4 regions of the Nocardioides imazamoxiresistens genome follow, and region 3 is predicted to be linked to each of the others. Evidence: predicted binding sites of a transcription regulator. Region 3 holds the regulator's gene; each other region holds the start of a gene.

Region 1 (7,536 bases), on a different contig from region 3:
CGCGACGCGCCAGCCCCTTCGAGGAGCGACGTCCGTCGACCCACATGCGGGCGAACGCCTCGTCGTCGACGAGGCCCACCTCTTCGAACCGGTCGAGCAGGCGCGTGGCCACCTCCTCCGGCACGTCACGGGAGGCCAGCTTGTCGGCCAGCTCCTTGCGGCTGCGCGCGCGGCCGGTGAGCTGGTCGAGCAGGATGGTGCGGGCGACCCGCTCCGGGTCGGCTTCCTCACCCTCCACCGCTGGGTCGGGGGGTGGAGGGGATGCGGCCTCGCCCGGCGGGCCCGACCGGGCCGACGGGCCCTGCCGGGCCCGTCGACGCGAGCCGCGCGGCCGCTCAGAAGTCATCGACGCCGATCGGCTCGTCGGGCTGGTCGACCTGCGGGCCGACGCCCAGCTTCTCGAGGATCTTCTTCTCGAGCTCGTTGGCGAGGTCGGGGTTGTCGCGCAGGAAGTTGCGCGCGTTCTCCTTGCCCTGGCCGAGCTGGTCGCCCTCGTACGTGTACCAGGCACCCGCCTTGCGGACGAGGCCCGCCTCGACGCCGACGTCGATGAGGCCGCCCTCGCGGCTGATGCCCTTGCCGTACATGATGTCGAACTCGGCCTGCTTGAACGGCGGCGCGACCTTGTTCTTCACGACCTTGACGCGGGTGCGGTTGCCGACCATGTCGGTGCCGTCCTTGAGCGTCTCGATGCGGCGCACGTCGAGGCGCACCGACGAGTAGAACTTCAGCGCCCGGCCACCGGTCGTGGTCTCGGGCGAGCCGAACATCACGCCGATCTTCTCGCGCAGCTGGTTGATGAAGATGGCGGTCGTGCCAGCCCCGTTGAGGGCACCGGTCATCTTGCGCAGCGCCTGGCTCATCAGTCGCGCCTGGAGGCCGACGTGGCTGTCGCCCATCTCGCCCTCGATCTCGGCCTTGGGCACGAGCGCGGCGACGGAGTCGATCACGACGAGGGCCAGGGCGCCGGAACGCACCAGCATGTCGGCGATCTCGAGCGCCTGCTCACCCGAGTCGGGCTGCGAGACCAGCAGGGCGTCCGTGTCGACGCCGAGCGCCTTCGCGTACTCCGGGTCGAGCGCGTGCTCGGCGTCGATGAACGCCACGATGCCGCCGGCGCGCTGCGCGCTGGCGACCGCGTGCAGCGCGACGGTCGTCTTTCCGGAGGACTCCGGACCGTAGATCTCGACGACGCGACCGCGCGGGAGGCCGCCGAGGCCCAGCGCCACGTCGAGCGCGATCGACCCGGTCGGGATCACCTCGAGCGGCGCGCGGGTGTCGTCGCCCAGCCGCATGATCGAGCCCTTGCCGAACTGCTTCTCGATGCTCGCGAGCGCCGTGTCGAGCGCCTTGCCGCGGTCTGCACCAGCCATGGTCCTCATCCCCTCCGGGCCTGCGCCCGAGTCGTCGGCGGCCTCGTGGACCACCCCTGGTTCGTGTGAGCACGACGTTAGGCCGGACCACCGACAACGCGGGCTGGCCCGTCGTCGTCTGGGGAGAAGCTCGACCCGATGTGTGCTTGTGGACAGGAAGCGTAGACGAACATCTGTTCGATCACCGCCACCGTGTCGGCGTGTCGCGACGCGTCAGCGCTCGGAGGCGGGCAGCTCGAGCCGCTCCCACACGGCCGCCCAGACGTCCTTGGGGCTGACGCCCGCCGCCAGCGCCTCGTTCACCGTCCGCCCGCCGAGCGCGGACATCACCTGCATGTCCGCCCACGTCGCGGCGTGCGCCTCCCCGAGGGCGGCCTCCAGCCGACGGCGGAGCTCCGTGTGCCTCATGGGGCGGGCGTGGGACGGGTCGTGGCGGGCATCGGCACCCCTTCATCCTCACCCATCTGCACCTGCCGCGCACCACGGGGACGTCCGGTGCGAGAAGATAGCCGGATGTCGGAGTACTCGACCCGGTCGGCGACCGAGCGTGACCTGCCCAGCATCGCGGCGATCTACAACCACGCCGTGGAGCACACCCTCGCGACGTTCGACCTGGACCCTCCCGACTCGGAGTACTGGCGGGCGCGGCTCGACGGCGAGCACCCGGGCGACCACCTCCTGGTGGCCGTCGACACCGACGACCGCGTGGTGGGCTACGCGTACTCCTGGTCGTTCCGGCCCCGTCCGGCCTACGACCTGACCCGGGAGACGTCGGTCTACCTCGACGGGTCGGTGCGCGGACGCGGGGTCGGCCGGATGCTCTACCCCGCCCTGCTGCAGACGATGGCCGTCTCGGGCGTGCACACCGCGATCGCCGCCGTCTCGCTGCCCAACCCGGCGAGCGAGCGGCTGCACATCGCGTGCGGGTTCACCAAGGTCGGCGAGTTCCGCCAGGTGGGCTACAAGTTCGACCAGTGGATCGACATGGCCTTCTACCAGCGCATGCTGGTCAACATGCCCACCGGCGACGCCGTCCTCGGCTGAGCCGCCCCGGGCGGGGCCGGCACCTAGGACAGCAGCAGACGGTCCAGCCGGCGGCGCACCACGGCGAGCCCGAGCAGGCCGAGACCGACGAGGTAGACGACCGAGAAGGCGGCGCCCCAGGTGACGTGTCCGGTGCACAGCTCGCGCACGAGGACGACGCCGCGGTACAGCGGCGTCACCTCGATCACCCACTGCAGCCAGGTCGGGAACGCGGTGACCGGGAAGAAGGTCGCCGAGAACAGGAACATCGGCAGCGTCGCCAGCGTGACGTACTCGAAGTCCTGCCACGAGCGCATGAACGTGGTGACCGCCATGCAGACCCCGGCGAACGCCCACCCGATCAGCAGGGCGGCGGCGGGCGCCAGCAGGCCCCACCACGAGTCCACGAGCCCCATCGCGACCATCACCAGCCAGAACACGAGGGCGTAGATGCCGCCCCGCGCCAGCGACCACGTCATCTCCCCGCGCGCCACGTCCATGGTGGTCAGCGGGGTGGCGAGCATCTGGTCGAACAGCTTTCCGAAGCGCAGCTTGTGGAAGAAGTTGAAGGTCGCGTCGTAGAGCGCGCCGTTCATCGCCGACGTCGCGAGCATCGCGGGCGCCACGAACGCCGCGTACCCGATCTCCTCCCCGCCGACCTCGAACCCCGAGACCAGGGCCCCGACACCGATGCCGATCGAGAACAGGTAGAGCACGGGCTCGAGGAACCCGGTCGCGAAGGCCATCCAGTAGCGCCGGTACGCCATCAGGTTGCGCAGCGCGACGAGACGGGTGGCCTCGCGCGCCGTCAGCGGCGAGCCGCGGCGATCGCCCCGGCCGGCCCGGTCGCGCCGGGCGGCGTCGGCCGTCAGGGTCGCGTTCAGCAGCGGCATCAGTGCACCATCCTCGCGCCGAGGCGGCGCACGGCCAGCCAGCCGCCGACGGCGGTGAGCAGGGCCAGGTACGCCACGTGCACCACGACCGCGCCCGCGTCCACGGTGCCGAGCGCCACCATCCGGGTGAGGTCGACCCCGTGCCACAGCGGCGTGAGCTTGGCGAGCAGCTCCAGCGGCGCCGCCAGGTTCGCGACCGGGAAGAACGCCCCGGAGAACAGGAACATCGGGATCATCCCGAGCCGGAACAGCAGGTTGAAGGCCCACTCGTTGTCGAGGCCCGCGGAGAAGGCGTAGACGGGCGCCGCGAAGGCGCCGACGACCAGCACCTGCACCGCGACGGTGAGGAGCGGGGCGTACCACGTCGCGAAGAGCCCGAAGGGCGTCAGCACGGCGACGAACGCGGCGCAGGCCAGCAGCGTGCGGAGGCCGACGAAGACCAGGTGCGCCAGGACGATCGCGCCGATGCCGATCGGCGCGGCGTGCATCGCGTAGTACGTCTTGTTCCACTTCACGCCCGACATCACGGGATAGGTGGTCTCGCCGATCACCATCTGCATGGCGTGCGCCGCCAGCAGGCCGGGCGCCACGAACGCCAGGTAGGAGGTCGCACCCTCGAGCTCCGCGGCGTCGGCACGGACGAACCCGCCGAGCAGCACGCCCATCGCGACCACGTAGAGCAGCGGGGTCAGCAGCGCCGAGACCACGCCGCCGCGCCAGGTGCGCCGGAAGACCGTCGACCAGTACGCCGTGAGCCGCAGCGCCGCGGCCACCGTGCCGGGCGGCGCGACGCCGGTGCCCGGGCTCGTCGTCGTGCTCATCAGTCCACCAGCGTCCGGCCGGTGAGGCGCAGGAACACGTCCTCCAACGAGGCGCGCCGCACCAGCGTGGTCGACGGGGTCAGGCCGGCGGCGTGCACGTCGGCGACGGCGCGCTCCCCGTCGGCGCTGTAGAGCAGCAGGCGGTCGGGCAGGACCTCGACGCGCTCCGCGAAGCCCGCCACGCGCTCGGCGAGGTCGACGTGGGAACCGTCGGCGGCGGCGAAGCGGATCTCGGCGACCTCGCGGGCGACGTGCTCGCGCACCAGCTCCGCCGGCGACCCGTCGGCCGCGATCCGGCCCTTGTCCATCACCACGAGGCGGTCGCACAGCTGCTCGGCCTCGTCCATGTAGTGCGTGGTCAGCACGAGCGTGACGCCCTCGGCCTTGAGCCGGAACAGGCGGTCCCACACCACGTGACGGGCCTGCGGGTCCAGGCCGGTGGTCGGCTCGTCGAGCAGCAGGATCTCGGGGCGGTTCACCAGCGACCGCGCGATGGTCAGGCGCCGCTTCATGCCGCCGGAGAGGTCGTCGACCATGGCGCCGGCCTTGTCGCCGAGCTGCACGAAGTCGAGCAGCTCGTCGGCGCGCTCCCGGGCGGCGCGGCGCGGGATGCCGAAGTACCGCGCGTACACCACCAGGTTGTCGCGCACCGTCAGCTCGAGGTCGAGCGTGTCCTCCTGCGGGCACACGCCGATGCGGGCCTTGATCGCCGAGGAGTGCGTGGACGGGTCCATCCCGAGGATGCGCAGCGTCCCGCTCGTCGGCGGCGAGACCGCGGCGACCATCCGCATGGTCGACGACTTGCCGGCGCCGTTGGGGCCGAGGAAGCCGAAGGCCTGGCCGCGCGGCACGTCGACGTCGATGCCGCGCACCGCCTCGAAGGATCCGAAGGACTTGCGCAGGTCGCGCGCGTGGATGAGGACGTCGCCGGCGACCGCCGACCCGCTCCCGAGATGCTCCGTCACGGTGGCACACCCTAGGGCGTGCCACCGACGGGCGGCCCACGGGTTTTTGTCGGTGCCCGCTGTCAGACTCTGGTCCATGCCCCGGCCCACCTCCCCCCTCGCGCGTTTCGGCGAGCCGACGCGTGCCTGGTTCGAGGCCGCGTTCCCCGAGCCGACGGCCGCCCAGGCCGGCGCGTGGGAGGCGATCGGCTCGGGGCGCCACGCGCTGGTGGTCGCGCCCACGGGCTCGGGCAAGACGCTGGCCGCGTTCCTCTCGGCGCTGGACCGCCTGGCCACGGAGGAGACGCCCGAGGACCGGCTGCGGCGCACCCGGGTGCTCTACGTCTCGCCGCTCAAGGCGCTCGCCGTCGACGTCGAGCGCAACCTGCGCACGCCGCTGGTCGGGATCCGGTCCACCGCCGAGCGCCTGGGCCAGGAGGTCGGCGAGGTGACCGTCGGCGTGCGCTCCGGCGACACGTCGGCGGCCGACCGACGTCGCCTCGGCACCCGGCCGCCGGACATCCTCATCACGACCCCCGAGTCGCTGTTCCTCATGCTGACCTCGCAGGCGCGGGAGACGCTGCGCAACGTGAGCACCGTGATCGTGGACGAGGTGCACGCGGTCGCCAGCACCAAGCGCGGCGCGCACCTGGCACTCACCCTGGAGCGGCTGGACGCCCTGCTCGAGCGACCGGCCCAGCGGGTCGGGCTGTCCGCGACCGTGCGCCCGGTGGAGGAGGTCGCCCGGTTCCTCGGCGGCAGCAACCCGGTCGAGGTCGTCTCCCCCGGCTCGCCGAAGGAGTGGGACCTCGAGGTCGTCGTCCCGGTCGAGGACATGACCGCTCCCGGCGAGTACGACGAGGACGACCCCTCCTCGGGCCGCGCCGCCTCCTCGATCTGGCCGCACGTCGAGAACCACGTCCTCGACCTCGTGCTGGAGCACCGCTCGACCATCGTGTTCGCGAACTCGCGACGCGTGGCCGAGCGGCTGACCGGCCGGCTGAACGAGCTGGCCGCCGAGCGCCTGGAGGAGGGCGAGGCGGGCGCCCCCGAGGCGGGCGGGGCGCCGGCGTACCCCGCCCAGGTCGGGGGCGGGTCCGGCACGTCGGCCGGCGCGGCGCCCACGGTCGCGCGGGCGCACCACGGCTCGGTCTCGCGCGAGCAGCGCGAGCTGATCGAGGACGACCTGAAGACCGGCCGGCTGCCCTGCGTCGTCGCGACCAGCAGCCTCGAGCTGGGCATCGACATGGGTGCCGTGGACCTCGTCGTGCAGATCGGCTCGCCCCCGAGCGTCGCCAGCGCGCTGCAGCGCGTCGGCCGTGCGGGCCACCAGGTGGGCGAGACCTCGCACGGCGTGCTGTTCCCGCAGTTCCGCGCCGACCTCGCGCCGACGGCGGTCGCGGTCGAGAGCATGCGCACCGGCGCGATCGAGTCGATGCGCGTGCCGATGAACCCGCTCGACGTCCTGGCCCAGCAGGTCGTGGCGGCGGTGGCCCTCGAGCCGACGACGGTCGACGAGCTGTTCACCATGGTGCGGCGGGCGGCGCCCTACGCCGCCCTGCCCCGCAGCGCCTTCGACGCCACGCTCGACCTGCTCGCCGGGCGCTACCCGTCCGACGAGTTCGCCGAGCTGCGCCCGCGCGTCGTGTGGGACCGCGTGAGCGGCACGCTGACGGCGCGACCGGGCGCGCAGCGGCTCGCGGTGACCAGTGGCGGCACGATCCCGGACCGGGGACTGTTCGGCGTCTTCCTCGTCGGCGCGGAGGCGGGCTCGCCGGGTCGCCGCGTGGGCGAGCTCGACGAGGAGATGGTCTACGAGTCCCGGGTGGGCGACGTCTTCGCCCTGGGAGCGACCAGCTGGCGGATCGAGGACATCACCCACGACCGGGTCCTGGTCACGCCCGCCCCGGGCGTGCCCGGGCGCCTGCCCTTCTGGCGCGGCGACGCCCCGGGACGCCCGACCGAGCTGGGCGCGGCGGTCGGGGCGCTGCACGGCGAGCTGGGTGCGGTGGCCCCCGCGAAGGCGACCGCCCTGGCCCAGCGACGCGGCCTCGACGCGTTCGCGGCGGGCAACCTGGTGGCGTACGTGGGCGAGCAGCGTGAGGCGACCGGCAGCCTGCCCACCGACCGCACGCTGGTGCTCGAGCGCTTCCGCGACGAGCTCGGCGACTGGCGCCTCGTGCTGCACTCCCCCTACGGCGTTCCGGTGCACGCGCCCTGGGCGCTGGCGATCAACGCGCGGCTGCGCGAGCGCTTCGGCGTCGACGGCCAGGCGCACGCCGCCGACGACGGCATCGTGGTGCGCCTGCCCGACACGGGCGAGGACCCGCCCGGCGCGGACGTGGTGGTCTTCGACCCCGACGAGCTCGAGCAGCTGGTGACCGCCGAGGTGGGGTCGTCGTCGCTGTTCGCCTCGCGGTTCCGCGAGTGCGCGGCCCGCGCGCTGCTGCTCCCCCGCCGCGACCCCGGCCGGCGCGCCCCG
Region 2 (7,536 bases), on a different contig from region 3:
GCCGCTCGCGGCGCCGTGCGGCGCGAGCGCATCCAGGCCGCGCGGCCGGGGGCGTCGGCCCCGCCGTCGGGCACGTCCGGGGTCCCCGCCACGTCCGTCGTGGCCGGGTCGCGCGCGTCCACGGCCTGCGTGTCGGCCCCGGCGCCGCTACCCCGATCCTCTGTCACCCTCACCAGTCTAGGCACAGCGCGAGAGGCCGCGCACCGGACCGGCCTCAGACCTCGCTGAGCACCAGGACGTCGGCCTCGCCGAGCTGCGCACGGCCGGGCAGGAAGGTCAGCTCGAGCAGGAAGGCGTACCCCGCCACCACCCCTCCGCAGCGCTCGACGAGGGTGCGCGTCGCGGCAGCGGTGCCCCCGGTGGCCAGCACGTCGTCCAGCACCAGGACGCGCTCCCCGGGACGCACCGCGTCCTCGTGCAGGGCGAGGGTCGCGGTGCCGTACTCCAGCGCGTAGTCGACCTCGTGCACCGCCCGCGGCAGCTTGCCGGCCTTGCGCACGGGCGCGAACCCCACCCCCAGCCGCTGGGCGACGGGGGTGCCGAACAGGAACCCCCGTGCCTCCATGCCGACGACCCGGTCGACGACCACCCGGCCGTCCGCGTCGCGTCCGGCGTCCGCGAGCGCGTCGACGACCAGGGCGAAGGCCTCGGGGTCGGCGAGCAGGGGCGTGACGTCCTTGAAGACCACGCCCTCGGCGGGGAAGTCCGGCACGTCCGCGAGCAGGCGCTCCACGGCGGCCCGCGCCGCGGCGTGGCGGTCCTCGGCTGCGGAGGACGGGGTGCGGGGCGACGGGGCGTGGGTTGGGGCGTCGGACGGGGCGTCGGACAAGGGGGCCTCCGGTGGCGGGATCAGCGGTTCGGTGTCGGGTGGTGGGACGGGTCAGGCCCGGCCGGCGAGCGCCGGGGTCCCCGACGTCGGCGCGGGGTCCGTGCCTGCCGTCGCGGACCCGTCGGGACGGGCATGGGGTCGGGGCGGCAGCGCGTACGCCGCGCCCAGGAGCACGGTGGCCACGCCGACCGCGGCCAGGAGGAACACGGGACGCACGGACGGCGCCGCCACGGCGACCGCGAGCAGCGGCAGCACCGCCGCCAGCGCGGCGACCAGACGGACCCCGCCGTCGTCGGGGCTGCGCACCCCGGCACGCGGGGCCAGCGTCGCCGCCGCGACCACGGCGACGGCGCCGAGCGCCGCGACCGCCGCCGGCGACCAGGTGAGCCCGGCCCACGCGGCGAGCCCGACCCCGACGAGCGGAGCCAACAGCACACCGGCGAGAGCGCGCAGGGCCACGGCCCCGGCCGGCCGTCGGCCGTCGCGCGCGGCGCGTGCGGCGGCGGTGGCCACCCCCACGAGCAGGGCGGCGCCGAGGACGAGCGCGGCGCGGGTCCATTCGTCCCCGTCGCCCGCGGCTCGCACGCCGACGGTGCCGACGGGGGCGGCCACACCCTCCACCTCGGCGAGCGCCGCGGCCAGGGTCGCGCGGTCGGCCTCGTCGAGGCGTGGGGTGGTCAGCAGGACCGTGTCCGGCCCGGCCGTGCGCACCGAGGAGACGGTGATGCCGGCGTCGACGACCGCGTCGCGCAGCGCGGCGCGGGCTGCGGCGGGCTCCGTGTCGACGGTGACCGCGTGCTCGTCGCCGGCCACGAAGGCGGGGTCGGCGGCGACGCCGGGCAGGAGGACGCCGGCGACGGCGGCGGCGACCAGCACCGCGCCCGCGACGACGCCGGCGGAGCGCCGGCGGCCGGTGTCGGTGTCGATGTCGATGTCGGCCCCGCCACCGCTGGTGCGCGGTCCGGCGGTCGGTGCCGGCAGGTCCAGGAGCGGGAGGGTCACCAGGCGTACCGTGACGAGCGCGCAGGCCAGGACGGTCGCGAGCATCGTGCCCACGTCGCCCGGCTCCCCGCCGACGACGACACGCACGGCGAGGCCGCCGAGGGCCGACGTGGCGACGACCGGCCACCACAGCGGCCATGCCTCGCGTCCCACCGCCGGGACCACGAGGGCGGCCGCACCCGCCACCATCCCGGCCACGGCCACCGGGAGCCCGAGGGGCAGACCGACGACCTGGTCGACGAGCAGCACCCCGGGCACCGAGGCGAGAGCCGTGCCGGTCGCGGTCGCGACCAGCGGGAGGGCGCGGCGCCGCAGCGCCCCCAGGGCCGCGAGCAGCCCGAGCGCACCCGCGAGGAGGCCCGCCACGGCGCCGCGGGCACCCTCGTCGGGGCCGAGCGTGGAGCCCAGGCGCACGACGTCGACGGTCGCGACCTCCACCGGGAGCGAGCCCTCGGCCGCCCGGGCCGCGACCACGCTCGTCTCCTCCTGGTCGAGCGCCCCGAGCAGCACGACCGTGCCGGGCTCCGACGACCCGGCGTCGGGCAGCGCCGGGACCGCGTCCCCGCCGGCGCCGTCGGCGCCTCCCCCGGCGTCACCGGCCGCGGTGGGGAGGTTCGGCGAGACGAGCACGAGCTCGTCGTCGACGGTCAGCGCCAGGCGCACGGGCTCGAGGGCCGGTCGTGTCGGCTCGTCCTCGCCGCCCTCGTCCGCCGTCTCCGCGCGGGCCCCTGCGTCCGACCGGGCCTGCCGCGCGGCGAGCAGGGGGCCGTCGTGGGCCTCGACCAGGGCGGCGGCACCGGCCAGGCGGGTGGCGGCGTCGGCGCCGAGGTGGAGGCGTACGCCCCAGAGGCCCTCCTCCAGCACCGCCTCGGCGCCGGTCACGTCGCCCTCGGCGGCCAGCACCGTGCCGAGGACGAAGCTGCCCCCCTGCGGTCCGCAGGCCACGACGACACCGTCCACGTCCACGCTGCGGCCGGGCACGGGGCACGCGGGCACGACGGGCTCGACGGGCGGGTCGACGGCGACGCCGCCGGGCAGCCCGGCGCCCGGGGCCGGCTCACCGGTCTCGTCCTGCTCGTCGTCGGCGCCCGGGACCTCGTCGGCCCCGTCGCGGTCGCCGCCGGATCCGCCGGTGACGTCCTCCTCGTCGAGCACGACGGGCGGGGGCGTGCTGCCCGCCAGCACCAGCCGCACCTCGACGCGACCCGTCGCCCGGAGCGCGTCGAGGACACGGCCGTCGGGCTGGCCGGGCAACGACACGGAGAGCGCGCCGTCGGAGCGCACCCGGGCGGCAGCGCCGGGAGCGCCCGCGGCGTGGGCGCGCTGCTCGAGGGAGTCCGCGGTGGACTCGAGGTCCGCCCGGGACGCGTCGGTCGCGGCGGGCGTCACGACCACGCGTGTGCCGGCGAGGACGTCGACGCCCCAGCGCGGGGTCCAGCTGGCCGTGAGCGCGACGACGCCCAGCGCGGTCGCGATCAGGACGACGTAGAGGACCACCCCGCGCGGGAGCCGCCCGGGGGACACGACCACGTCGTGCGGCCGATCAGTGCTTGTCGAGGTCCACGGACGGCGAGTCCGTGGTGGCGTCGGCGTCGAGCGCGTCGTGCGAGCCGTCGTCCTCCTTGGGGACGACCATGGCGATCGCGCCGCGGACGACCTCGATCTCGACGCCGAGAGCGATCTGGATGCGCAGGCGGTCGCCCTCGGGCATCTCGGTGACCGTGCCGAAGATGCCGCTCGTCAGCATGACGTCGTTGCCGATCTGCACCGAGTTCTGCAGCTCGGTCTGCGCCTTCTGGCGACGCTGGGCCGGGCGGATCAGCAGCAGCCACATCATGACGAAGAGCAGGACGATGAAGATGATTTCCACGAGCCGTCTTTTCGGTTCGGCGACAGGTCAGGGCGCGAGCGCGCCGCGGCCGATACTACCCGTGGTGGTCAGGGCCCGAAGAGCGGCGTCGTGCCGTCGACGGCAGGCGGCGCGAGCCCGAGGTGGCGCCAGGCGGCCGGCGTGGCCACGCGTCCGCGGGGCGTCCGGGCCAGGAGGCCGGAGCGCACGAGGAACGGCTCGGCAACCTCCTCGACCGTCTCCCGCTCCTCCCCCACGGCGACCGCGAGGGTGGACACGCCGACGGGGCCGCCGCCGAAACGGCGGCACAGGACGTCGAGGACCGCCCGGTCGAGCCGGTCCAGCCCCGACTCGTCGACCTCGTAGAGGTCGAGGGCGACGCGGGCGATCTCGCGCGTGACGAGCCCGTCGGCCCGCACCTGGGCGTAGTCGCGGACCCGGCGCAGCAGGCGGTTGGCGATCCGGGGCGTGCCGCGCGAGCGGGAGGCGATCTCCGCAGACCCGGCGGTCTCGACCTCGCACCCGAGCAGCCCCGCCGAGCGCCGCACGATCCGGTCGAGGTCGCCCGGCTCGTAGAACTCGAGGTGGGCCGTGAAGCCGAACCGGTCGCGCAGCGGCCCGGGGAGCAGACCTGCGCGGGTGGTGGCGCCCACGAGGGTGAACGGCGGGATCTCCAGCGGGATGGCGGTCGCGCCCGGGCCCTTGCCGATGACGACGTCGACGCGGAAGTCCTCCATCGCCATGTAGAGCATCTCCTCGGCCGGTCGCGACATCCGGTGGATCTCGTCCACGAACAGGACGTCGCCCTCGTTCATCCCGGACAGGATCGCCGCGAGGTCGCCGGCGTGCGTGATGGCCGGCCCGCTCGTGAGGCGCAGGGGTGCGCTCATCTCGGCCGCGATGATCATGGCCAGGGTGGTCTTGCCGAGGCCGGGGGGCCCGGAGAGCAGGACGTGGTCGGGCGTACGCCCGCGGCGCCGCGCCGCCTCCAGCACCAGCCCCAGCTGCTCGCGGACGCGCTCCTGGCCGACCACCTCGTCGAGCGACCGCGGCCGCAGCGCGGCCTCGACCGCGCGCTCGTCGCCGTCCGCCTCGGCGTCCACCAGCGAGCGGAGGTGGGCCTCCTCGGCGGCGCTCAGCTCCTCGTCGTGCTCCACGGGACGCCCGTCAGGCCTTGCTCAGGCTGCGCAGGGCGGCACGGAGCAGTGCGGCCACGTCGGGGGTCGCACCGGCCTGCGGCGCCACGGCGTCGACGGCCTTGTCGGCCTCCTTGGCCGACCAGCCGAGGCCGACCAGGCCCTCGTGCACCTGCGGTCGCCACGCGGCGCCGGCCGACGGCGTCTCGCCGGGCAGGGTCGCGACGGTCCCCGGAGCGCCGATGCGGTCCTTCAGCTCCAGGATGATGCGCTGGGCGCCCTTCTGCCCGATCCCGGGGACGCGGGTCAGGGTCTTCACGTCCTCGTCCGCGACGGCTCGACGGAGGTCGTCGGGACGCAGCACCGCGAGCATGGCCTGGGCGAGCTTCGGGCCCACGCCCGAGGCCGTCTGGACGAGCTCGAAGAGCGAGCGCTCGTCGGCGTCGACGAAGCCGAAGAGCGTGAGCGAGTCCTCCCGCACCACCAGGCTGGACGACAGCGTCGCCTGCTCGCCGCGCCGGAGGCCAGCGAGGGTCCCGGGCGCGCACTGCAGCTCGATCCCGACACCACCGACGTCGAGCACCGCCGACGTCAGGCCGACCGTGGCCACCTCGCCGCGGACGAACGCGATCATGACTTCCTCCCGTGGGCCGCGACCGCCGCCGCGTACCTGTTCGTGGGCGCCGCGGCACCCGCCGCGGCGCGTGCCGCCTCGATGCGGTCGGACGCCCCGCCCCGCCACACGTGCGTGATCGCGAGCGCCAGGGCGTCCGCCGCGTCCGCGGGCTTCGGGGGCGCGTCGAGACGCAGGATCCGGGCGACCATCGCACCCACCTGCGGCTTGGCCGCACGGCCGCTGCCGGACACGGCCGCCTTCACCTCGCTGGGCGTGTGCAGGGCGACGGGGATGCCCCGCCGCGCGGCGACGACCATGGCGACGCCGCTCGCCTGGGCGGTGCCCATCACCGTGCTGACGTCCGAACGGGCGAAGACCCGCTCGATCGCCACGACGTCGGGCCGGTGCTCCTCGATCCACGCCTCGACGCCGCGCTCGATGGTCACCAGACGCACGGGGATCGGCTCCGTCGCCGACGTCCGCAGGACGTTCACGTCGACGAGCGTCAGCGGACGCCCCAGGCGGCCGTCGACCACGCCGATGCCGCAGCGGGTGAGCCCCGGGTCGATCCCGAGCACGCGCATCCGGAGCCCTCCTGCGGTCGTCGACGTCGAACGTGTGTTCTACCCCGGAACGCTACCGTGCGGGCGCACCGCTGCCGCGACCGACGCGCCGAGGCAGTCGGGGCGCGTCCTGCGCTCAGCCCCTCAGGCGTCGACCTCGGCCAGGACGTCGTCGGGGATGTCCGCGTTGGTGTAGACGTTCTGCACGTCGTCCAGGTCGTCGACGACGTCGACGAGCCGGAAGACCTTCGCCGCCGCGTCGGCCTCCGCCACCGGGATGTCCATGGTCGCGACGAACTGCACCTCGGCCGAGTCGTAGTCGATCCCCGCCTCCTGCAGCGCGGTGCGGACCGCGACGACGTCGCCGGGCTCGGACTGCACCTCGAAGGCCTCGCCGTGGTCGGCGACCTCGTCCGCGCCGGCGTCGAGGGTCGCCTCGATCACCTCGTCCTCCGTGACCTCGCGACCCTCCTGCTCCTTCGCCACCACGACGACGCCTCGGCGCTGGAACAGGCGGGACACCGACCCGGGGTCGGCCATCGTGCCGCCGTTGCGGGTGACCGCGGTGCGGACCTCCATGGCGGCGCGGTTGCGGTTGTCCGTGAGGCACTCGACGAGCAGCGCGACGCCCTGCGGGCCGTAGACCTCGTACATGATCGTCTCGTAGTCGACGCCGCCGCCGTCGAGACCGCCACCGCGCTTGACCGCGGAGTCGATGTTCTTGTTGGGCACCGACTGCTTCTTCGCCTTCTGGATGGCGTCGTAGAGCGTCGGGTTGCCGGAGGGGTCGGGGCCACCCATCTTCGCGGCGATCTCGATCGTCTTGATCAGCTTCGCGAACAGCTTGCCGCGCTTGGCGTCGATCGCGGCCTTCTTGTGCTTCGTGGTCGCCCACTTGGAGTGGCCAGACATGCGTCCCTCTTCTACTCAGCTCGTACGGCGCGCCCGGCGACGGCAGCTGCCCGGGCCTCGGACGATCCTAGCGGGGCGGCGAGGTGGCGGTCCCGGGGTGCTAGGGGCGGCAGGTCGCGGTGAGCCCCACGAGCAGCGTCGACACCTGGACGCGGGAGGTGATGGCGGCCGGTGTCAGCCAAGGCGTGGTGGACGCTCCCGACGGTGCGGGGGCGTAGGCGCGCACGTCGACCTCGAAGTCGTAGGTGCCCAACCCGATGTTGAGGGGGAACCCGAAGTCGCTGAGGTTCGTGTAGGGCACCGACGACGCGGTCCCGGTCACGAGCCGCGTGGAGATCGTGGCCGCAGGCGCGGTCGTGCGCCGGAGCACCACCTGGTAGTCGAGATGGACGTCGGCCGTCCAGGACACCGTGGCCGAGTTGGTTCCCGTGCCGCACGTGAGCCGGCTCGGCCCGACGACGGTCAGGGAGCCGACGGCGCCCGTCGTGCCCGTCGCGGCGTCCGTGAAGCGGGCCGTCGTGGTAGGTCCGCCGGAGCCGACCAGCAGGAGCAGCACCAGACCGGCGACCGCGAGCAGGAGGCCCGCCGAGTGCCGCGACCTCACGAGACCGCCTGCGTGCCGGTGACGT
Region 3 (7,536 bases):
GCGGTGCCGACGTTGAACCACACGGGCGAGTTGAACGAGAAGTACTGGTGCGCGAGCAGCCAGGTGAGCTCGTGCTCGAAGACCTCGGCGTCGGCGTCCGACGCGAAGTAGCCGTGCTCGACGCCGGCCGCCACGTACGTCTTCACGACGCGGTCGACGAGCTGCTTGAGGCTCCACTCGCGCACGTCGGTGCCGAGGGCGCCGCGGAAGTACTTCGACGTGACGATGGTCGAGGCGTTGACCGACCAGAAGTCGGGGAACTCGACGCCACGCTGCTCGAAGACGGTGTCGCCGGTCTTCCAGTTGGTCTGGACGACGTCGCGACGCTCCCAGGTGATCTCGTCGTACGGGTGCACACCCTCGGTGCTGAACACCCGCTCGATCGTGAGGCCGGTCGAACCCTGCGACCGCCCTGCGGCTGCCGCGCCCGGGCCGCTCACCGTCTCCGTCATGGAATCTCCTCATTGTCGGTTGCTGCGTGTGTGCGTCTTCGTCGCCGTCGTCGCCGTGGCAGCGCCAGAGGTCCTCTCTGACTCAACCGACCCGCGACGACGGGTGTTCCTGCTGCGTGTGCTTCTTCTGGGTGATCGAGACCGGCGCGAGACGGCCCTGACGGGGAAGGGTGGTTCGCCCGGCACGTCGCTTCCCCACGACGTGCCGGGCGGTTCTGGGGTCAGCCGGTGGTGGCTGACGTCGCCCGTTCGGCATCTTTGCCGGACCCACCGACAGTCCCTCCGCACGCGGCGTGCGACCCGGGGCCGGCAGCCAGGGCGGCGGCCTCGCGGTCGAGACGCAGGAGCGCGATCTCGGCCTCGAAGTCGGCGGCGGACTCGAACGAGCGGTAGACGCTGGCGAACCGGAGGTACGCGACCTCGTCGAGCTCGCGCAGCGGCGTGAGGATGGCCAGGCCGACCTGGTGGGCGGGGATCTCGGCGGACCCGAGGGCACGCAGCGCGTCCTCGACCTGCTGGCCGAGGCACGCGAGCTGGTCCTGCGTCACCGGCCGCCCCTTGCACGCCTTGCGCGCGCCGGCGACCGCCTTCTCGCGGTTGAACGGCTCCGTCGCGCCGGAGCGCTTCAGGACCGTCAGCTGCATCTGCTCCACCGTGGTGAACCGCTGCTCGCACCCCAGGCACGCACGGCGTCGACGGATCGAGCCGCCGTCCTCCGCGACCCTCGAGTCGAGCACCTTCGTGTCGCTGTTCCGGCAGAACGGGCAGTGCACGGCGGTCTCCTCCCGAGGGGCTGGATGTGGATGAAAAGGGGTCCTGCTGTGGATGGAGCGGGGTGTTCCTGTGGGTATCCGACACCCGTCCTGGGGACTAGATGTGGATAACTACATCCGTGTAAGTACTAGATGTGGGGGTAACCGTACGCCCGCCGCACAACTCGTGCAACTGCTTCGGCACGACTCCGCGTGTCGGCGCCGAGCAGCCCGCGTACGCGCAGGTCAGAGCCTCCCGAAGCCCTCACACGCACTGGGGCGATGAGACACAATGAGGGGGTGGCAGCGGGCAGGAGGGCAGGGACGAGGCACGCCGGAGGCGGGCCGAGCCCGCGCGGCCGGATCGCCCTGCACGCCCTCGCCATCACCGTCACCGTCGTGGCGTGGGGCTACCTCGCCTGGCTGGCCGTGGACTTCGGCGCGACCGCCCGTCGCGGCGAGGGCATCGCCTGGCTGTTCCTGGCGCTGGCCACCCTCGGCGCGATCGCCTGCCTCTTCATCGGGCTCCTCCTCGGCGCCGCCGTGCTGCGCCTGCTGAACGTCACGCGCGACGGCCCGGCCGACGACGCCCCGCCCCGGCCCGCCGGCGGCAAGCGCCGCGCCGGCTGAGCGCGCCTCTCCACAGATCGCGCCAGGGGCCTGGAACCTCGGTCGCGGCTCGCCTAGATTCCCGTGGGTACGCCGTCGCGATCGGGCGCGCCGGCTGCACTCGGGAGGATCCATGCACCCACGACGGACCCGCGGCGTCCGGCGCGCGAGCGCCGCCGGCGTCGCCATCGTGCTGACGGCCGGCCTGGTCGGCTGCAGCGACGACGACGACGCGGCCGCCGATCCGCCACCGGAGTCGACCTCGACCGCTACCGACGAGGCGGGCGGGGACGGGACCGAGGCGGCCGAGCCGGTGCCGGAGCTGCCGCCCGAGGCGCAGGGCGACGACGACGCAGCCGCCGTCGCGTTCGTGGAGCACTGGGTCGAGCTGGTGAACTACGCGATCGCAACGGGGGACGGCGGGCCGGCCCGCCGTTTCTATGCACCATCGTGTGAGGTATGCGAGGCGGCGATCGGTGAGATCGAGGAGACGGCTGGCGACGATTCATCCGGATCCGGGACCTGGTCGCTGAGCGATGCCTCCCCTAGAGACGCGGCGCCCGAGGATCCGCAGGCGGTAGCGACAGTAGTCACCTCGGACGTCTCAATAAGCGGCTCTACGCCTGACCCGTACGGCTGGACCGAGCTGGGACTCGACTTCACACCAGAAGCGGGGTGGCAGATCGCATGGATGCTCAGTTACGCCTACTGACCCTCGCGCTCTCCGCTGCGGCAGCACTACAGGGGTTAGACCCCGGTGATTCGACGGTTGATCCTGGCGCATCTGGCTTCAACGCATCCATCGAGCGAACCGAGCGCATTGCGAACGGACGCGGCATCGGCAGCGAGAGTGGGCGGGCGCCGACCCCGGAGGAGCTCGCCGCCGCGGCGTACGCGCGACTCGACGGCGCGACGTGCACGGTGCCCGCAATCATCCCGATCTGCCAGGTCGACGTTCCGTGCGCGGACGCCGAGACCGCGACCAACAACGCGGCCTCGATCCTCGTCGGCACGAACATGCCCGAGTCGCAGTGCACGGCGCCCGCCACGGCCGCGATCACCGACGCGATCGTCCTGACGGCCTTCCAGGACGTCCCGCTCCCCGAAGCGACGCTGACCATCCAACCGCCCGACGCACGCACGCTGGTCAACCTGGACACGAACTTCTACACGGTCGCCGAGCCGTTCACCACGAGCGTCACGCTGCTCGGCAGCCAGGTCGACCTCGACATCTCCCCCGCGAGCTACACCTGGTCGTTCGGCGACGGCACCGTGCGCTCGACGACGACGCCGGGCGCGGCGTACCCGGACCTGCTCGTCACGCACGCCTACGAGTCCACCGGCACGGTCGCGACCTCCGTGACCGTCACGTGGGGCGCGCGCTACCGCGTCGACGGTGGCCCGTGGGCGGACGTCGCCGGCACCGTCGACATGACGAGCCCCTCCGTCGACCTCGAGGTCATCGAGGCCACGCCCGTCCTCACCGACTGAACGCAGGAGGGGCGGGACCGCCGTCGCGGTCCCGCCCCTGTTCTTCCCCGGTTGACCGACAGGTCGGGGTCGAGGCGACCTGTCGGGGTTCGTGGAGGGCTCAGCCCTCGGCCGGCACGACGAGCAGCTGGCCCGCCTGCAGCTCGGCCGTGTCCATCGCGTTCAGCGCGCGGATGTCGTCGATGACCTCCTGCACCCCGGCGTCACCGGAGCGCTCGGAGGCGATGTCCCACAGGGTGTCGCCCGAACCGACGCGGATGGTCTCGGTCGTGCTCGGCACGGCCTCGTCCGTCGCGGCGGAGGTCGTCGTCAGCAGCACGCCCAGGAGCAGCATCAGGCCGAGGCCGAGCGCGACCACGACCATCCGGCCGCGGCGCGTCAGGCGCACGGAGCCGTGGTGCGGGCGCGGCGTCGCAGCGGTGCGGCCGAGGGCGGGAGCGGCGAGGGACGTGCTCATGGTGACCTCCAGGGGAAGAGTTCGGTCGTGACGAGCTGTTGTCTACCGACGGCCACCGACAGTTCGGCTCCGGCGACTGCGCCGGCCCCGCTGTCGATCACACGTTCGATCGAACACATGAGCGAGATTAGAGCAGGTGTTCGAACGAAATCAAGGTCCTGTTCGAACAATTCTTCGAGCGGCCCGACCGTCGGCCCCGCGACACCCTCGACACGCCGCATCGAACAGGTGTTTGAAGGTCGACCTCGGATGCCGCTAGCGTCCCCTCCACACGTCCGGCACCGTCACGACGCGCTGCAGCGCGGGAGGAAGGCACACCATGGCCAGCACACGAAAGCCCAGCCGCGGCTCGAAGGACGTCGCCGACGTCGCGTCCGTGCCCGAGCCGGGCGTCGGCCAGGCGCGACTGACCCCGCGCCAGGCGAAGGTGCTCGCCGTGATCACCGACGCGCTGGAGAAGCACGGCTATCCCCCGAGCATGCGCGAGATCGGCGAGGAGGTCGGGCTGACCAGCTCCTCGTCCGTCGCCTACCAGCTCAAGACGCTGGAGGAGAAGGGCTACCTGCGCCGCGACCCCAACCGCCCGCGCGCGATCCAGGTCGTCACGGCGGCCGGGTCCGAGCCGGACGCCGCCGTCGTGGCGCCCGACGAGAGCGACGTGGACGAGACGGGGATCGGCGACGCCCGCCCGGCGGCGACGTACGTGCCGGTGGTCGGTCGCATCGCGGCCGGTGGCCCGATCCTGGCCGAGGAGCGGGTCGAGGACGTGTTCCCCCTCCCCCACGCGCTGGTCGGCGACGGCACGCTCTACCTCCTCGAGGTCTCGGGCGACTCCATGGTCGAGGCGGCCATCTGCGACGGCGACTACGTCGTGGTCCGCCAGCAGCCGAACGCCGAGAACGGCGAGATCGTGGCGGCCATGATCGACGGCGAGGCGACGGTCAAGACGTTCCAGCGCCGCGACGGCCGCGTCTGGCTGCTGCCGCACAACCCGGCGTACGAGCCCATCGACGGCACCCACGCCACCATCCTCGGCAAGGTCACCGCGGTCCTGCGCCGCCTCTGAGACCGACCGCCGTCGTGCCCCGCAGCCGGGGAGGCCCCCGTGGCCTCCCCGGCTGCGTCGCGTCCCCCCGTGCGCCGTAGCATCGGCGCAGCCGTTCTCGAGGAGTCCCGGATGACCGACGTGCCGCGTTTCCCGGTGCTGGAGGCTGCCGACGGCTACGAGATCGCCGAGGTCGACCGCCAGGTCTGGCAGCTGTGCGAGGAGATCCGCCGCGGCCGGCGCACCGGCCTGCACCCCGGCCCCTTCGACACCCGCCCGTTCCGCCTCGTGCACCGAAGCCAGGTGTACGCCCCGGGAGCGGTCGACGACTGGTTCGACGGCTGCTCCGCCGAGCTCGAGGCCCGGCGCCAGCACCCCTCGGCGCACCGTCCCCCGCCCTACGAGGGCGACCTGGACGACCCGCCGGAGCTGCGCGGCGCGGACCGCCCGGGCGCCGAGCCCGAGAAGTTCGAGAGCTCGATCCCCCTGTGGGCCCGGGTGGTCGCGCTGCTCGTCATCGTGGGCCTGGTCTGCGCCTACGTGCTCTCCTACTTCTGAGCCGTCGCTCCCCGACCCCCGCCCCGACGCGGTCCCGCGTCGGTGAACGAGGGGCGACGTCCGGGCGACGATCCGCCGCATCGTGCGTCGGCCCCGAGACCCCGGCCCGTCTCGCTCGTTGCAGCGGACGTGATCCCGCCCACCGCCGAGGAGCGCCCCACGCTCCCGCCGCTGCCGCGCCGCAGCGTCCTCGCCGCCGCCGGCATCGCCACCGGCGCCGCCCTCGTGGCCACCGACCCCGTGTCCCCGGACCCCGCCGACGCCGCCGCCACTACCGGCGCCGGGGCGTACTTCCAGCACGGCGTCGCCTCGGGCGACCCGCTGCCCACCAGCGTCGTGATCTGGACGCGCGTCACCCCGAGCCCCGACGCGACCCCGGGCTCCGGGCGCGGCCCGGCCGTCCGCGTGGGCTACCAGGTCGCCACCGACGCGCGGTTCACCTCGATCGTCGCCCGCGGGCACGTCGACACGAGCGCGTCGGCGGACCACACGGTCAAGATCGACGTGACCGGCCTGGCGCCGGCCCGGTGGTACTGGTTCCGCTTCCGGCACGACTACCGCTGGAGCCCGGTCGGGCGTACGCGCACCGCTCCCGCCCGCACGGCGACCCCCGAGCGGATCCGCTTCGGGGTCGTGTCGTGCGCCAACCTGCAGGCCGGGTGGTTCCACGCGTACCGGCACCTCGCCGCCCGCGACGACCTCGACGCGATCCTGCACCTCGGTGACTACCTGTACGAGTACGCGCCCGGCGAGTACGGGCTCGGGCAGGACAACGTCGACGTGCGCGCCCACGTGCCGGCGCGGGAGATCGTCACGCTGGCCGACTACCGCCAGCGCCACGCGCAGTACAAGCAGGACCCCGACCTGCAGGCCCTGCACGCCCGCTACCCGTTCATCGTGACCTGGGACGACCACGAGCACACCAACGACGCGCACCGCCACGGCGCCGAGAACCACCAGCCGTCCACCGAGGGGTCCTGGCCGGTACGCCGGTCGCGCGCGCACCGCGCGTACGACGAGTGGATGCCGGTCCGGCTCAACGGCACCGCCGCGCTCGGTGACGGGGCGCGGCTCTACCGCACGCTGCAGTTCGGCCGGCTCGCGCAGATCTCGATGCTCGACCTGCGCACCTACCGCTCCGAGCAGGTCGCCTACCCCGTCGTCGCCCCGGGGGTGAACGACCCCGACCGGACGATCACGGGCTCGACCCAGATGGCGTGGCTCAAGGACGCGCTGTCGTCGTCGGCGGCGCAGTGGAAGCTGGTCGGCAACCCCGTGATGATCTCGCCCGTCACGTTCGCCCAGCTGCCCACCGACCTCGTGGACCCGGTCAACGACGTGACGGGCCTGCTCCCGCGCGACGGCGCTCCCTACAACGTGGACCAGTGGGACGGCTACACCGACGACCGCCGCGAGCTGTTCGCCCACCTGCGCGACCAGGGCATCCGCGACACCGTCTTCGTCACCGGGGACATCCACTCGGGCTGGGCCTGCGAGCTGCCGCACGACGCGGGGACCTACCCCCTCAGCCCGTCGGCGGGCGTCGAGCTCGTCGCCTCGTCGGTGACGTCCAACAACCTCAAGGACATCCTCGGCGCCCCGCCGCGCACGGCGAGCCTGGCCGTGGAGGCGGTGCTGCGGCTCGCCAACCGCCACATCCGCTACATCGACTTCGACAGCCACGGCTACTCGGTCCTCGACGTCACCCCCGCGCGGGTGCAGATGGACTGGTACGTCACCGGCCCCCGCGACCAGCGCGGCGCCGGCACGACGCACACCGCGTCGTTCCAGACCCTCGCCGGGACCAACAAGCTGAGCCGGGCCGCCGGGCCCGTGGGAGGACGCTGACATGCACGAGTGCCACCAGCCACGGACCGACCGCCCCTCGCCCTTCCTCGACGGCGATCCCGAGCGCGAGCGGCACCGACCCGCCGCCGAGCGCCGCACCTTCCTCAAGGTGGCCGGCGCCGCCGGCGCCGGACTGCTGCTCTCCGCGGCGCCCGGCGCGGAGCGGGCCGCCGCCGCGACCACGAAGCGGGCGTACGTCGTCGTGATCGACGGGTGCCGTCCCGACGAGATCGACTCCGGCCTGATGCCGAACGTCAAGGCGCTGCGCGACAGCGGCCGCAACTTCGCCCGGGCGCGCTCCCTGCCGATCACCGAGACGATCCC
Region 4 (7,536 bases), on a different contig from region 3:
GTCGCGCTGCTGCAGGAGCGCTACGGCTACGACGCCGCCTTCGACTACAAGGCCGGCTCCGTGCGCGAGCAGCTCGCCGCCGCCGCACCCGACGGCATCGACGTCTACTTCGACAACGTCGGCGGCGACCACCTCGAGGCGGCCCTCTGGTCGTTCAACCAGGGCGGCCGGGCCGCGATGTGCGGCGCGATCGGCGACTACAACGCCGACTCGGCCCCGTCGGGCCCCCGCAACATGTTCCGCGTCGTCACCAACGGCCTGACGCTGAAGGGCTTCATCGTCAGCACCTACGGCCACCTGGCCGGCGAGTTCGCCGAGCGGATGGGCGCCTGGTTCGCCGAGGGACGGATCGTCCACGACGAGACCGTCGTCGACGGCGTGGACAACGCGGTGGACGCGTTCCTGTCGATGATGCGCGGCGGCAACATCGGCAAGATGGTCGTGCGGGTCTGACGCAGGTCCCTGGGCGGTCGGGGGCGGCGCGCGGTCAGCGGAAGTCCCGCGACGCCGCCCTCGCCTGCAGGATCTCCCCGGCCCCGGGCACCACGACGTCGATCGCCTCGAGCCGGTCGGCGACCAGGTTGGTGACGCCCTCGGTGCGCTCGAGGATCCCGCGCACCACGACGGCGACCCGGTTGCGGGCCACCTGGCGGTGCCGGGTGAACACCCCCACCGAGCACACGACGTTGAGCATCCCGGACTCGTCCTCGAGGTTGAGGAACGTGATGCCCTGCGCCGTGCCCGGCCGCTGACGGTGCGTGATCAGCCCGGCGACGTGCACGCGACGGTTGGCCTCGACGGCGTCGAGGTCGCCGATCGCGTGCACGCCGGCGGCCCGCAGCAGCCCGCGCAGGTGCTCGACCGGGTGGTGCTCCGGGGAGACCCGGGTGGCCCACAGGTCGGCGAGGGTCTCCTCGACGGTGCTCATCCCCGGCAGCGCCGGGGCGGCGGGGGTCGGCGTCGTGCCGGGCAGGTGGTCGCCGCTCTCGGCGTACCCGGCCGCCCACAGCGCCTCGCGCCGCTCCAGCCCGAAGCAGCCCAGGGCCCCGGCGGTCGCCAGCGCCTCCAGCTGCGCCGAGGTCAGGTCGGCGCGTCGCGAGAGGTCGGTGACGTCGCGGTACGCCCCCTGCTCGCGCACCGCGACCACCCGCTCGGCGACCTCGCGGCCGATCCCCCGCACCGAGTCCAGCCCGAGGCGCACCGCCAGGTCCCCGTCGCGACGGTGCGGCGCGGTGGGACCGTCGTACGCCGGTCGCTCACCCGCCGCGACCGGCTCCAGGTCGGCCCTCGCCGAGGACAGCGCGACGTCGGGGCGCAGCACCAGCACGCCGTGGCGCCGGGCGTCGCCGACCAGCGACTGCGGCGAGTAGAAGCCCATCGGCTGGTTGCGCAGCAACCCGGCCAGGAACGCGGCCGGGTAGCGCAGCTTGAACCACGAGGAGTGGTAGACGAGCAGCGCGAAGCTGAGCGCGTGCGACTCCGCGAAGCCGAAGTTCGCGAAGGACAGGATCTGGGTGTAGATCGCGTCCGCGGCCGGGCCGGTCAGGCCACGGCGCGCCATCCCGGCGTACAGCTTCTCCTTGACCGACTCGATCCGCTCGACCCCGCGCTTGGAGCCCATCGCCCGCCGCAGCAGGTCGGCGTCGTCGCGGGTGCAGTCGCCGACGGCGACGGCCATCGCCATCAGCTGCTCCTGGAACAGCGGCACGCCGAGGGTGCGCTCGAGCACCGGCTCGAGGTCGCGGTGCGGGTAGCTCACCGGGTCCTTGCCCATGGCGCGGCGGACGTACGGGTGCACCGCGCCGCCCTGGATCGGCCCCGGGCGGATCAGCGCGATCTCGATCGCCAGGTCGTAGAAGCAGCGTGGCTGCAGGCGCGGCAGGGTGCCGATCTGCGCGCGGCTCTCGACCTGGAACACGCCGATCGAGTCGGCGCGGCACAGCATGTCGTAGACCTCCGGCTCCTCGCGCGGGACGGTCTCCAGCCGCCAGCGCACCCCGAGGTGCTGCTCGACCAGCCGCATCATGTGGTCGAGCGCGCCGAGCATCCCCAGACCGAGCAGGTCGAACTTGACCAGGCCCATCGACTCCGCGGCGTCCTTGTCCCACTGGATGACGGTGCGCTTCTCCATCCGGGCGCGCTCGATCGGCACGACCTCGCCGATCGGGCGCTCGGTGAGCACCATCCCGCCGGAGTGGATGCCCAGGTGCCGCGGCGCCCCGAGCAGCTCCTCCGCGAGGTCGACCACCGGCTCGGGGATGCCGAGGTCGCGGTCCACCTCCCGGCCCCAGCCGTCGACCTGCTTGCTCCAGGCGTCCTGCTGGCCGGTCGAGTGCCCGAGCGCCTTGGCCGCGTCGCGCACCGCCATCCGCGGCCGGTAGGTGATCACGTTCGCCACCTGCGCGGCGTTGTGGCGCCCGTAGGTCTCGTAGACCCACTGGATCACCTCCTCGCGCCGGTCGGAGTCGAAGTCGACGTCGATGTCGGGCTCCTCGTCGCGGTGCTCGGAGATGAACCGCTCGAACGGCAGCTGGTAGTAGACCGCGTCGACCGCGGTGATGCCGAGCGCGTAGCAGACCGCCGAGCTCGCGGCGCTGCCCCGGCCCTGGCAGAGGATGTCGCGGCTGCGGGCGAAGGCGACGATGTCGTGGACGATGACGAAGTAGCCCGCGAAGTCCTTGCGGACGATCACCTCCAGCTCCGCCTCGACCCGCTCGCGTGCCTCGGCCTCGGCGGGCGTGCCGGCGTAGCGCTCGGCGAAACCGCGCTCGGTGAGCACCCGCAGCCAGCTCGCCGCGGTGTGGCCCTCGGGGATGTTGCGGCTCGGCAGCCGCGGGGAGGCCGCGGAGAGGTCGAAGGCGAGCTCGTCCGCGAGCGTCACGGAGCGCGCGACCGCCCCCGCGTACCGCTCGAACATCCGGGCCATCTCGGCGCCGCTGCGCAGGTAGGCCGCGGGGCCCGGCGTCAGCCACCCGTCCATGTCCGCCAGGCTGCGGCGCGCGCGCACCGCCGCCATCGTCGCGGCCAGGCGGTGCCCGGGCGGCGTCGCGTGGTGGACGTTGTTCGTCGCGAGCACGGGCAGCCCCTGCTCGGCGGCGAGCCCGGCCAGCAGGTCGTTGGTCTCGAGGTCCGTCGCTCGCCCGTGCCGGGTCAGCTCGACGACGACGTGCTCGGCACCGAAGAGCCCGACGAGCCGGGCGGTCTCGGCGGCCGCCGCCGCGGGACCGTGGGCAGCCAGGGCGCTGCGCACGGTGCCCTTGCGGCACCCCGTCAGCACCACCCAGTGCCCCCGGCCGCGCTCCGCGAGCTCGTCGAGGTCGTAGACCGGGCGGCCCTTCTCGTCACCGCGCAGGTGGGCGTCGGTCATCGCGGCCGCGAGCCGGTGGTAGCCCTCGACCCCGCGCGCCAGGACCAGCAGGTGCTGCCCCTCCGGGTCCGGGACCCCGTTCTGCGGGCCGCCCAGGCCCAGGGACAGCTCGGCGCCGTAGACGGTGCGCAACGGCGTACGCCCCGGCGCGGGCGCCACGGCCGCCGCGGCCTCGGCGAGCATCGGCGCCCCGTAGAACCCGTCGTGGTCGGTCAGCGCGATCCCGTGCAGCCCCAGCCGGGCGGCCTCGGCGACCAGGTCCTCCGGCGAGCTCGCGCCGTCGAGGAAGCTGTAGTGGCTGTGGCAGTGCAGCTCGGCGTAGGGCACCGTCGGCCCGCTCGGCGCCGCCACGTCGATCCGCGAGGGTCGTCGCCGACGCCGCGAGATCGGCGCGTCGTCCGCGCCGGGACGCCCGGAGAGCCGGCGCTCCAGCTCGCTCCACGGCACCGCGGGGTTGTTCCAGCCCATCAGTCGTAGCCCGCCTCGACCCACCAGGCGCCGTCCACGCAGGCCATCAGCCAGGCGCGCCCGTCCACCCCGACGACCTGGAAGCGCGCGGCCCGCCGCGTCGGCGAGCCGTCGGCCTCCCACCAGCTCTCGTCCATCGGCCACGGCCCGGCCCACGCTTCGATCGGCAGCCAGCCGGCGTCGGGGGTCCGCACGATCGTCGGCTCCCCGCTGACCCAGCCCCGCTCGTCGACCTCGACCGGCACCCCGGTCGCGTCCTGCACCTCGCTCGGCAGCGGGGACGCGAAGACCCGCACCGGCGCGGGCGCGGGGATCTGCCCCGGCCACGGCTGCTCGGGCGAGCGGACCACGCGGACGCGCTCCCCCCAGGCCACGGTGCGCTGGCGCGCGGCCGGCGTACGCCCGCCCTGGGCCAGCGGGACCCGCACCGCGTCGTAGCCGAGCAGCGCCTGCACCCGCGCCATCCCCCGCTCCACCTGCTCGGAGGCACCGCCGCCCCACAGCCCCTCGGCGTGCGCGGACTCGGGCTCGGTGGTCTCGGGCAGGAACCGCACCCGCGTGACCGGCTCGGTGACCGCCGCGACCGCGCGGCGGCTGCGCACCGAGCCCTGGGCCTGCCCCTGCAGCTGCCAGTGCACCCGGTCGACGAGGTCGCGGGCCGTGAAGTGCCGCGGGTGCAGCCACTCGCGCGAGGAGACCACCACGTCCTCGCCGTGCGGCCCCGCGCAGGACGCCTCGACGCGCACGGAGGTCGCGACCAGCTGCCGCTCGGCCAGCCCGGCCACGAAGCGCTCGGCGGTCGTGCGCACGCTGAAGCAGATCGCCTCCACCGAGTCCAGCGGCGGCTCGAAGCCGACGTCGCAGGCCAGCTCGGGCGGCGGCGTGCGCGACGCCAGCGGGCCGGAGCGCTCGCCGCGGACGCGGCGGTGGACCTGCTCGCCGTACGCCCCGAAGCGGCGCGCGACGTCGGCCACCGGCAGCGCGGCGAGGTCGCCGAGGATGCGCAGACCCAGCCGGTGCAGCAGGGAGACCAGCTCGCCGGCCTCCGGGTCGGCCAGCAGCGCCTCGACGGGCAGCGAGCGCAGGTAGGCCGCCGAGCCGCCCGGCTCGACCACCTCGTGGCCCTGCACGTCGGTGCGCCGCGCGGCCTGCTCGGCGGTGAAGAGGTCGTCGGCGATGCCGATCCGCACGTCCCAGACCCCGGCCGAGACGAGGGCCTCGGCGAAAGTCGCCGCGGCGTGGTCCTCCGCGCCGAAGCGGCCCGGGCCGCGCACGGCGAGCAGGCCGGGGCGCAGCGGTGCGACGCCGGGACGCAGCTGCTCCACCACCCCGAGCACCGTCTCGAACGCGCGGGCGTCGCGGTCGGTGTCGGCGTCGAGCAGCACGAGCTCGGGGCAGCGCCCCTGGGCGTCGCGGCGCCGCATCCCCCGACGCACCCCTTCGGCCCGGGCGGGAGCGTTGCAGACCTCGACGTGGTTGCCGTTGAGGACCGCCGCGGGCAGCGCCGCGGAGAGGCCCTCGTCGGCGAGGGCGGCGACGACCGACCAGTCGGGACACCACACGGCCAGCACGCGGCTCACCCCGCGACCTCGAGACGGACCTCGGCGCTGCGCGGCGGGGCGGCACCCCGGCGCACGACCACACGGGCCGAGCGCGAGCGCAGCCGTCCGTCCCCGCGCTCGGGGCCGCCCCAGCGGCTCTCCTCGACGCCCAGCCGGGCCTCGCAGCGTGGCCACTCGCCCCACACCACCAGCACCGCGGAGCGCTTGCGCAGCCGGGCCTCGAGGACGCTCGCCGCCCGGGCGTCGACCCGCGCGGGCGGACGGAGCACGACGAGGCGGACCACGTCGACGAGCGCGGCGGTGGCCTCCAGCCACAGCTCGCCCGGGTCGGGCACCAGCACCGTGCGGGCGGGGTCGGCGCCGAGCTCGACCGCCGCCTCGACCCCGAGGTCGGGCCACCCCACCGCGGCCGTCCACTCCCCCGCGCCGGACGCGCCGGCGAGCAGGGTGAGGGCGAGCCGGGCGGTGTCGACGCCGTACGCCGCGCCCGCACGCAGCTGCAGCAGACCGCTCAGCGACGGGTGCGTCGGCACCGTCTCGCGCGCCGGTCCGCCCTCCAGCGCGGCGACCTTGCGACGCAGCTGGGCGACGACCGCGAGCGGGTCGTCGGCGGTGGCGAGGGCGGGGACGGACACAGGACGATGATCGAACATTTGTTCGAACAACACAAGCGATGGCGACGGTTGCCCGCCCGCCTTTCCATGCGTATGTTCTGCATCAATCTCGGACTCAGGAGGTCGCTGTGGGACCCTTCGACGGACAGGTCGTCCTCGTCACCGGAGCAGCTCGCGGCCAGGGCCGCAACCACGCCGTCCGCTTCGCGCGCGAGGGCGCGGACGTCATCGCCACCGACCTCTGCGCCCCGGTCGGCGGCGCTCCCTACGACATGGCCACGCCCCAGGACCTCGAGCAGACCCGGCGCCTCGTCGAGGCCGAGGGGCGCCAGGTCGTGACCGCCGAGGCGGACGTCCGCGATCCGGGCGTCCTCGCCGCGGCGGTCGACGACGGCGTCGCCCGCCTCGGCCGGCTCGACGTGGTCGTCGCCAACGCCGGGATCGCCGGCAGCTACCCCGTCGCCGACCTCACCGACGACATCTGGCGCGACATGCTCGACACCAACCTCACCGGGGTCTGGAACACGGTGCGGGCGGCGCTCCCCCACGTGCGGGCCGGAGGGCGCGGCGGCAGCCTCGTCCTGATCAGCTCCATCGCCGGGCTCAAGGGCCTGCCCAACAACGCGCACTACGCGGCGGCCAAGCACGGCGTCCTCGGCATCATGCGCAGCCTCGCCAACGAACTGGGTCCCGAGGGCATCCGCGTCAACGCGGTCCTCCCCACCAACGTCAACACGCGGATGCTGCTCAACGACGCGATCTACCGACTGTTCCTCCCCGAGGCCGAGGCCCCGAGCCGCGAGGACGTCGAACCGATGTTCCACGCGATGCACGCCCTCGACGTGCCGTTCGTCGAGGTCGACGACGTCAGCAACGCGGTGCTGTTCCTCGCCGGCGAGACCGCCCGCTTCGTGACGGGGACGGCCCTGCCGGTGGACGCCGGCGCCCTCGTCAGGTAGCGCCGGCGCCGAACCTCAGCGCTTGCGCTTCTCCCGCACCCGCTGCTGCAGCACGATCGGGGTGCCGACGAAGCCGTACTCCTCGCGCAGGCGCCGCTCGATGTAGCGCTCGTAGGACGCTTCGAGCTTGCCGGAGGTGAACAGGATGAAGGTCGGCGGCGCCGTCGACGGCTGCGTGCCGAAGAGCACCTTCGGCTGCTTGCCGCCCCGCACCGGGTGCGGGTGCTCGGCGACCAGGCGGCCCAGGAACGCGTTGAGCGCACCGGTGCCCACCCGGGTCTCCCAGCCCTCGATCGCCCGGTCGAGCGCCGGCACCAGCCGGTCGACGTGCCAGCCCGTGCGGGCGGTGACGTTGATCCGCGGCGCCCACTGCACCTGCACGAGCTCGCGCTCGATTTCCCGCTCCAGGTAGTAGCGACGCTCCTCGTCGACCGTGTCCCACTTGTTGAACGCGATCACGAGCGCCCGCCCGGCCTCGCGCACCGTCTGGATGATCCGCATGTCCTGCTCGGAGATCGACTGCCCACCGTCGATCACCAGCACGGCGACCTCGGCGCGGTCGATCG

What was found. The regulator LexA, encoded in region 3, represses DNA repair genes until DNA is damaged. The targets are predictions, from matches to a motif close to TCGAACANNTGTTCGA.
Region 1: the regulator LexA is predicted to act here: its motif matches at 1,539-1,554, upstream of recA (recombinase RecA).
Region 2: the regulator LexA is predicted to act here: its motif matches at 6,043-6,058, upstream of ruvC (crossover junction endodeoxyribonuclease RuvC).
Region 4: the regulator LexA is predicted to act here: its motif matches at 6,043-6,058, upstream of imuA' (DnaE2-dependent mutagenesis accessory factor ImuA').

Annotation. Positions count from the first base shown of each region.
Region 1 covers NZ_JAVYII010000002.1:366,397-373,932, forward strand. The annotation lists gene RDV89_RS05830 (regulatory protein RecX) at 1-238, opposite strand, end outside; gene recA (recombinase RecA) at 336-1,382, opposite strand; gene RDV89_RS05840 (DUF3046 domain-containing protein) at 1,587-1,781, opposite strand; gene RDV89_RS05845 (GNAT family N-acetyltransferase) at 1,887-2,417, shown strand; gene RDV89_RS05850 (ABC transporter permease) at 2,441-3,289, opposite strand; gene RDV89_RS05855 (ABC transporter permease) at 3,289-4,110, opposite strand; gene RDV89_RS05860 (ABC transporter ATP-binding protein) at 4,110-5,075, opposite strand; gene RDV89_RS05865 (ATP-dependent helicase) at 5,152-7,536, shown strand, end outside.
Region 2 covers NZ_JAVYII010000002.1:302,385-309,920, forward strand. The annotation lists gene RDV89_RS05500 (adenine phosphoribosyltransferase) at 215-733, opposite strand; gene RDV89_RS05505 (hypothetical protein) at 881-3,355, opposite strand; gene yajC (preprotein translocase subunit YajC) at 3,375-3,701, opposite strand; gene ruvB (Holliday junction branch migration DNA helicase RuvB) at 3,770-4,837, opposite strand; gene ruvA (Holliday junction branch migration protein RuvA) at 4,848-5,450, opposite strand; gene ruvC (crossover junction endodeoxyribonuclease RuvC) at 5,447-6,016, opposite strand; gene RDV89_RS05530 (YebC/PmpR family DNA-binding transcriptional regulator) at 6,140-6,907, opposite strand; gene RDV89_RS05535 (hypothetical protein) at 7,008-7,511, opposite strand; gene RDV89_RS05540 (SipW-dependent-type signal peptide-containing protein) at 7,508-7,536, opposite strand, start outside.
Region 3 covers NZ_JAVYII010000004.1:438,610-446,145, reverse strand. The annotation lists gene RDV89_RS11435 (vitamin B12-dependent ribonucleotide reductase) at 1-452, opposite strand, end outside; gene nrdR (transcriptional regulator NrdR) at 674-1,225, opposite strand; gene RDV89_RS11425 (hypothetical protein) at 1,505-1,834, shown strand; gene RDV89_RS11420 (DUF6318 family protein) at 1,947-2,525, shown strand; gene RDV89_RS11415 (PKD domain-containing protein) at 2,735-3,304, shown strand; gene RDV89_RS11410 (LysM peptidoglycan-binding domain-containing protein) at 3,405-3,761, opposite strand; gene lexA (transcriptional repressor LexA) at 4,081-4,827, shown strand; gene RDV89_RS11400 (hypothetical protein) at 4,939-5,364, shown strand; gene RDV89_RS11395 (alkaline phosphatase D family protein) at 5,494-7,212, shown strand; gene RDV89_RS11390 (alkaline phosphatase family protein) at 7,214-7,536, shown strand, end outside.
Region 4 covers NZ_JAVYII010000002.1:22,462-29,997, reverse strand. The annotation lists gene RDV89_RS04175 (NADP-dependent oxidoreductase) at 1-453, shown strand, start outside; gene RDV89_RS04170 (error-prone DNA polymerase) at 488-3,835, opposite strand; gene RDV89_RS04165 (DNA polymerase Y family protein) at 3,835-5,415, opposite strand; gene imuA' (DnaE2-dependent mutagenesis accessory factor ImuA') at 5,412-6,032, opposite strand; gene RDV89_RS04155 (mycofactocin-coupled SDR family oxidoreductase) at 6,140-6,970, shown strand; gene der (ribosome biogenesis GTPase Der) at 6,986-7,536, opposite strand, start outside.